2 regions of the Gracilibacillus thailandensis genome follow, and region 1 is predicted to be linked to the other one. Evidence: riboswitches for the same ligand, from Rfam matches in the RefSeq annotation. Region 1 holds a riboswitch; the other holds the start of a gene.
What was found. A riboswitch is a leader RNA that binds a small molecule or an ion and turns the genes downstream of it on or off. The one in region 1 is predicted to bind cyclic di-GMP.
Positions count from the first base shown of each region.

Region 2: linked by a shared signal. The riboswitch ahead of GH715_RS09315 (diguanylate cyclase domain-containing protein) and the one ahead of GH715_RS15540 (anti-repressor SinI family protein) in region 1 are both predicted to bind cyclic di-GMP.

Region 1 is NZ_WJID01000055.1:22,011-25,758, reverse strand. It holds gene GH715_RS15550 (phosphotransferase) at 1-709, shown strand, start outside; gene GH715_RS15545 (hypothetical protein) at 714-902, opposite strand; cyclic di-GMP riboswitch class I at 1,333-1,421, shown strand; gene GH715_RS15540 (anti-repressor SinI family protein) at 1,457-1,591, shown strand; gene GH715_RS15535 (NAD(P)/FAD-dependent oxidoreductase) at 1,852-3,096, shown strand; gene GH715_RS15530 (ABC transporter ATP-binding protein) at 3,296-3,748, shown strand, end outside.
Region 2 is NZ_WJID01000024.1:60,823-64,570, reverse strand. It holds gene GH715_RS09315 (diguanylate cyclase domain-containing protein) at 1-1,506, opposite strand, end outside; cyclic di-GMP riboswitch class I at 1,593-1,679, opposite strand; gene GH715_RS09310 (rhodanese-like domain-containing protein) at 1,921-2,226, opposite strand; gene GH715_RS09305 (methyl-accepting chemotaxis protein) at 2,431-3,748, opposite strand, start outside.

The DNA.
Region 1 (3,748 bases):
ATCAGTTATTCATGCTATAGGACGTCTACATGCTGCAACGATGGATTATCATCAGATTGCACCATTGAAACAAAACAAAGAAGGTATGGAACAGCAATTTCAGCAAGAATTATCTAGCTATCGGGACCAAATGTTAAAGTATGTTCGCTATTTTGAAGCAAAGCGTTTTATGTCGCCTTATGAGTTGCAAATTTGCATGTATTATCGTGATATAGAACAAATATTTAATCAACTAGAAAGATGGCAAGAAATTTATTTAGATGTAATGGAAGAAACAAACGAGATGAAATATACCTTATGTCATGGAAATATCCGACCTTCTCACTATGTGATCACACAAGCAAACACCTATTTTTTGAATTGGGAAGATGCATTGATGACATCTCCAACTTATGATTTAGCAAATTATTATCAATATTTATTTCAATTTCATGACTGTGATATGGGGAAAGTGACTGATTCATTTTCTATCTATTGTCGCTATATTGATTTATCGGACTATGAAAAATCTTTATTAGTATTACAATTACTGTCTCCGGCAAATTGGTTTCATGAAGTATTTACCAGTGTGCAATCATCGAGAAATAAAAATAATGTAAATTGCTCCATCAAAATTGAGCAGGAATATCGTAAGTTATTATTCGGTTTACAGCTACAAGATTTTATTTATAAAACATTAAAGTCAGAGCAATTTGAAGAAACGTATTAGAGCATTATATCCATTCTAATTGAAAAGCTATAAGAATACCAATTAGAATTCCTAACAATAACACGTCAAAAGTTGTTGGTATAAATATTGTACGTATCCCCTGAAAGATCACGATTGGAAGTGTACATCGTTCACAAATTAAGATCCATTCTCGAGCCCAAGGTGGTAAACGGTAACGATAATAACGAGACAAAGTATCACCTCATTCACGATATAATAATTCATTATATTGTAGCTTATGCAGTAAAATTGTAATTGTACCCAAAATGAAAGTATTAATTAAATTCCTTTTAAAAGAATGCGTAATAAAATCTTTACAAAATATATCAAAGTATTTATCTAGTTCGATTTTCTCAAAAATCTATAGATGTGCAGGAATATGATCGATGTTTATCGAATATATACTAGATAATAGGTACTATGGATTCGTCAAAATCTATTGTTGTTTTATAGGAGGTGTATGTAGCAGTAGTGTTCTTTTAGAATGATATAAATTTAAGTTCTGATCGACGAATAAAAAAATAAGGAGCTGCAGTTATAGTAACATTTAAGCATGTGATAAAAATATAATGGCTTGCATGCTACTCAAACTATGGATTCGTATGTTGTATTCGATAGATAAAATCAGAAAAAGGCAAACCTATTGAGAGGTAGGGACGCAAAGTTACAGGTCCGATTAATACTTATGTATTCGGATGGCTGAGCTGCCTGAAATACAGTAGTGTATTTTAGGAGGGGAATACGTTTATGCCAACAAAAGTAAACGTGGATTATGAATGGATTTACTTGATAGCAAAAGCGAAAGCGAAAGGTTACACAGTAGAAGAAGTTCGAGCATTCCTAAAACAGAATAACTGCAAGTCCAATGTGCTACCAAACTAATAATAAAACCCTGCAAAATAGGGTTTTTTATTTTTGAGAAAGTATTTAACTATAGGTAGCACAGCTTTTTTAGAGACTTCAATACTTTTTTAGCGCTTACACCGAATTGTTTACTTATATATCATATTACGATTTGGAAAAAATATTAGTTTTTAGATGGGGCTGGTTTATTAGACTGAAAATGACAATTTTGATATACTGACAGCGATCGATATGATACATACAAATCGTTTAAAAGGTGAAAACTATCGTAGTTAACAATGGCTCTAAAACAAGAAGGGAAGGATTCGATGATAGGAAACAGACCTAAAATAGTTGTACTTGGAGCAGGCTATGCAGGTATGATGACAACCAAACGTTTAACACAACAATTTGCACCAGAAGAAGCAGATATTACATTAGTCAACAAACACAATTATCATTATCAAACAACATGGTTGCATGAAGTAGCTGCAGGAACAATTGATGTTAATCGCTCTCGAATTATGATTTCCGATGTCATCAATACTCGCCGCGTTAATTTTGTACATGATGCAGTGGTGAAAATTAACAAAGAATCCAAAACAGTTCAACTAGAAAATGGCGAAATTAGTTATGATTACTTAGTGATTGGACTAGGTTTCGAAAAAGCCACATTTGGTATTCCTGGTATGGAAGAGCATGCTTTTTCGATTCAGAGTGTCGACACGAGTCGTATGATTAGAGATCATATTGAATATCAGTTTGCTCGTTATCGAAATGAAAAAAATCCTGATTCAAGTATGCTAACGATCGTTGTAGGTGGTGCTGGTTTCACCGGTATCGAATTTTTAGGTGAGTTAGCAGAACGAATACCGCTATTATGTAAAAAATATGATATCCCGCGTCAAGACGTAAAGATCATAGATGTTGAAGCAATGCCAACCATTCTACCAGGCTTTGATGAAGAGCTATTAAGCTATGCGAAAGAGTCATTAGAATACCGTGGTATTGAATTTAAGCTTGGTACCATGATTAAAGAAGTAAAAGCAGACTTTGTTGTCGTTGGGGAAGATGAAGAGGAAATTAAAGCAGGTACGATAGTTTGGACTGGTGGTGTACAAGCTAATCGAATTGTAGGAGAATCAGGTTTTGAGCTAACGAAAGGTAAAGTCAATGTAGATGCCACATTACGTGCTCCAGGACATGATGAAGTCTTTATTTTAGGTGATTGTGCATGGGTGATGAATAACGAAACAGGAAAACCATACCCGCCTACAGCCCAAATTGCCATACAGGAAGCAGATGTTTGCGCGCATAATATTAAAACGATGATTTATGGTGGTACACTACAAGAATTCCAGTTTGATGATAAAGGAACAGTAGCATCTTTAGGTGGAAGTGATGCGATGGGAACGGTATTTGACGGCAATAAATTATATGGTATGCAGGCAAAAGTGATGAAAAATGTGATTGATGACCGCTACTTGTTCTTATTAGGTGGGCCAATGCTCGTACTGAAAAAGGGTAAATTCCGTCCGTTTTAACAGAACTATAAAAGAGGAGGAAGTCATATGAAAAATACATTATTTTACACATTATTAACGGTAGTTGCGACGATTGCATATGTATTTGTTTCTAGGAAAATGGAAGATAAGCGTGATTTTCGCTAAGAATCGTGAGCAGATACAATCGGGTGTCTGCTCTATTTAAATTACATAGACCTAGTACTTTGGAGGAGACGTCATGTTTTCGATTAAACAATTGGTTTTTAAGGATATACTTACGGTTAACAATTTAGAAATTGAATCAGGTAAAATTTACTGCTTATTTGGAGAAAGTGGCAGTGGTAAATCTACCTTGTTAAAAATGTTTAACAGCATGCTTACTCCTGATCAGGGTACTATTACTTATAAAGATCAATCGATCGCAAACTTAGACCCTGTTCAATTAAGAAGAGAAGTAGTAATGCTTGGACAGGACCCGGTAGTTTTTGAAGGAACAGTTCGTGATAACCTTTTGATAGGACTGCAATTTGCGGATGAAGCAGATGTCGAAGATCAGGTATTGATTGATTTATTAAACGACTTACATTTAACAAAAGATTTAGATGACGAAGCGGATAAACTATCTGGTGGTGAACAACAAAGGTTAGCATTTGGACGTGTGCTTTTGATGAATGCCGAAGTCTACTTGTTG
Region 2 (3,748 bases), on a different contig from region 1:
ATCTCCTCCACTATGTCCAAGTGTATCATTGACTTGTTTAAATTTATCCAAATCAATAAATACAATCGAAAATCGATCTTGCTTCGCTTGCTCCTCTAACATCTCTGTTAAATCAATATGAAATGAATAACGATTTGGCAAATCTGTTAACGTATCAAAGTGTGCTAATCGATATAGTTTTGACTCTGATTCTTTTAGTTGATTGGTCCTTGCCGTAAGTAAGTCGTTTTTCTTTTTAGCATCGGCAAACATTTGCTGGAGCTCGTTTGCTACATTTTCAATGTTTTGCCCCAATTTTGAAAATTCATCAATCGGCGTATCTTTCCAATAAAAGGTTTCTTGTCGCTTCATCTTGCCTGGTAAATCGGTCGTCATTTGTGTCAGATGTGATAAAGAATTCGATAATATTCGATTCACTAACATACCAAATACTAACGCAATGAATAAAACAAACAATGCGAACAATAGGTAATCAGTAAGGTTAGTTGCTAAAGCTAGTACACTACTACTAATAGGAATAATTAATAATGTTGTTTTGTTTAAAAAGGCAGTTTCCCCGATATAATAGCCTTGATACCAATCAGATAAAGTTTGGTGATTAGATGGTAGCCAAATAAAACCATGTGGATGAACCTCTTTGACAAACCCAGCCTCCATATCTAGGTTAGAACTTGATTCATTTTGATTATTCGTATCAAGCCATATTTGCTTTTCTTGATCCATAATCAAGATTCGTTTGTTTGAAGTGCCGATAAACTCATCTAAAATCGATTTAATTTTAGCTTTTTCTAAGTCAGCGTCTAATTCATAATTTTGAATGTCATTAGAATCCATTTCTGCTATTTTCCGTTGTAATCTCTCTTCCAACTGTTGATATTGAAGGTAATACTCTTGATAAATATCATTTTCCATCGCTCTAGCATTAACTAAAATGATGATGAGTAACGGGAATACTGCCGAGAAAATTAGTATGTGAGAAATCACCTGTCCAAAATATAACTGGTTAGGTGCAGGAAACCAGCTTTTTAATTTGGAAATTAGCGGAAGATAATCACATAACATATCTGCAACTAAGGCAGAAAACAAAGTAGCGGTAATAACTTGAAGGATCATAAAGTTAGTTAAAATCTTCATACTTGCAAAAACCTCTGGAAAGAGTAATTCCACCATAAAATATAGTATAAATAGAATGATAGAATAAGCAAAACTCCAGGTAAAAAGGTCTTTTCCTTTTTTAGAATAAAATACTCCTATGATCAGTACTTCAAGAATACTAATGAAGACAAATGAATTGCCAATCTGAAGAAAATGCGTAAGTAAACTCATACAAATGGTTAATAAAAATGCAAAACGAAAGCCGAATACCCGAATGGATGCTAAGTATAAAATCGGAGCAAAACATAAGATTACACCAAAAATTAATGGTACAGCATATATTTGAGCAAGGACAGATATAGTTAAAATTAATATAAACAATGATATTTTTTTACTCATGATATTGCGCATATGTTTGTCTCCTCGCTCAATTCACTCTCTATTTAGGTATTAAAAAAACACTATACAAAAAATGTATAGGTTTCCTGTTGTTTATATCAGGTAACCCAGCCATCATTGTGAATTTTCACTTTAGATCTGTGGTTTTGCGTCTCTATTTTTCAATAGATTTGCCTTTCTCTATTAGTACTATTATATCATAAAAATTAACATAACTGGCACAGAACATAAATCTATTTTCCTACAATCATCTAATAATAATCAATACAATTCAGAATTATTTTAATGAACACGATAGATTCAGGGGCTTAACCGTATTCTTTACTACTCATATTATACAATAATTTTCATCTTAGTATTGATCAACAAAAAAGAGTAACCCTTTTAAAGATTACTCTCAGCATTTTATCAGGCAATTTAGCATCATTACTCAGGTAATTCAGTTTCATCCTCCCAAGCAAGCATGCCACCTTCCATATTGGTTGCTTCAATTCCATTAGCCTCTAAATATTCAGTTGCTCTTCCACTTCGAGCTCCAGAACGACATACCATATAATAATGTTCGTCTTGATTAAATTCTTCTAAACGGTCCGGTATTTCTCCTAATCTTATATGCTTTGCTCCCGGAATTATACCTTGTGCCACTTCATCATCTTCCCGTACATCAATGATATTTAATTTCTCGCCATTTTTTAATTTATTTGCCAATTCTGTTGCTTGTATCTCCTTCATGATTAAACCTCCAATAAGTTTATACTTCGTATAGCATTATACGCTAGTTTACGTCTAGATTAGTATGTGATCAATCTCTCATTGAATCATACCATTATTACGTTTTCTTTTCTAATATTTAATCTAACTTCCTTGTTATTAAGAAATCTGTCAATATCTTTATTATAAAAAAAGAGACAGACATATAAGTCTATCTCAACAATATTATACAATTTTAAACTTTTGAACTTCTTTTTGTAATTCCTCTGCTAAGACATCTAATTCACGGGCACTTTTTGATACTTCTTCCATTGAATGATTGGTTTCCTCCGCTGAGGCTGCTGTTTCCTCTACAGCAGCAGCAGATTGTTCACTTACAGCTGCAATTTCATCAACCGATTTATTCATTTCTTCACTATTTTCATTAACTTCTTCCAAGCTTTTAACCATGTGTTTCACACGATCTACCATATCCGTAATGGATTGATTAATTTTTGTAAAGGTCTCACCAGTTCTCTCCATTTGTTCTGTACCTTTTTCCACTTCTTGAAATCCAGATTCTAAGGAGTGAGCCATTTGTGCTGATTCCTCCTGAATATTCGCTACAAGTCCAGTTATATCAGCAATTGAGTCTGTTACTTGTTCAGCAAGTTTTCTTACCTCATCAGCGACAACAGCAAATCCTTTACCTGCCTCTCCTGCTCGTGCTGCTTCAATGGCGGCATTCAATGCGAGTAAGTTTGTTTGCTCGGCAATCTCTTTAATAACAATTACAATTTTATCTATTTCTTCCGTACGCTTATCCAAGCCTGATACTTTTTGATAAGAGTCCTGAACCATTTGATAGATGATTCTCATTTGGCTAACAGACTTTTCTAGTTCCAAACGGCCACCCTGACTTATATTCATAACATCCTGTGACTCATTTGCCACTTGATTACCTTGATCCGCTACTTCTTTCACTTTTCGATTATATTGTTCAACAGAACCGGATAAGTCAGACGCAGAATTTGCCTGTGATTCACTTCCTGATGATAATTCTTCCATAGTAGCAGCTATTTGTTCACTACCTTCACGTACCTGGTCAGCAGATTGATTTAATGTACTGCTTTGCTGCATCACACGCCCAGTAGCTATCATCACCTGATTAACCATTCCATATAAGTTATCTTTCATTTGATTCATTGCATTTGCTAGTTCAGTGAATTCATCCCTACTCCTTACTTCAACTTCCGCTCCTGATAAATCACCTTGTGCCAAACGATTCAATTCATTCTTTATTGTCGAAATATTATAGTTAATCACTCTAACGATCAATGTAACAATTGCTATACCGACAATAACGGCGATAATTCCGGTAATGAGAGTCGAGGTAACTAAATCTTGACGCATACTTGAAGCAATAAGATACATATCAAAATCAATTGCACCTACCCCAATTAATTCGTTATCATTGCCATAAAATGCTTTGGCCAAAGTTACTACCGGTTTACCAGTAGCAGTATCAATATACGGTTGTGTCCATATTACGTTCTCAGGTGAC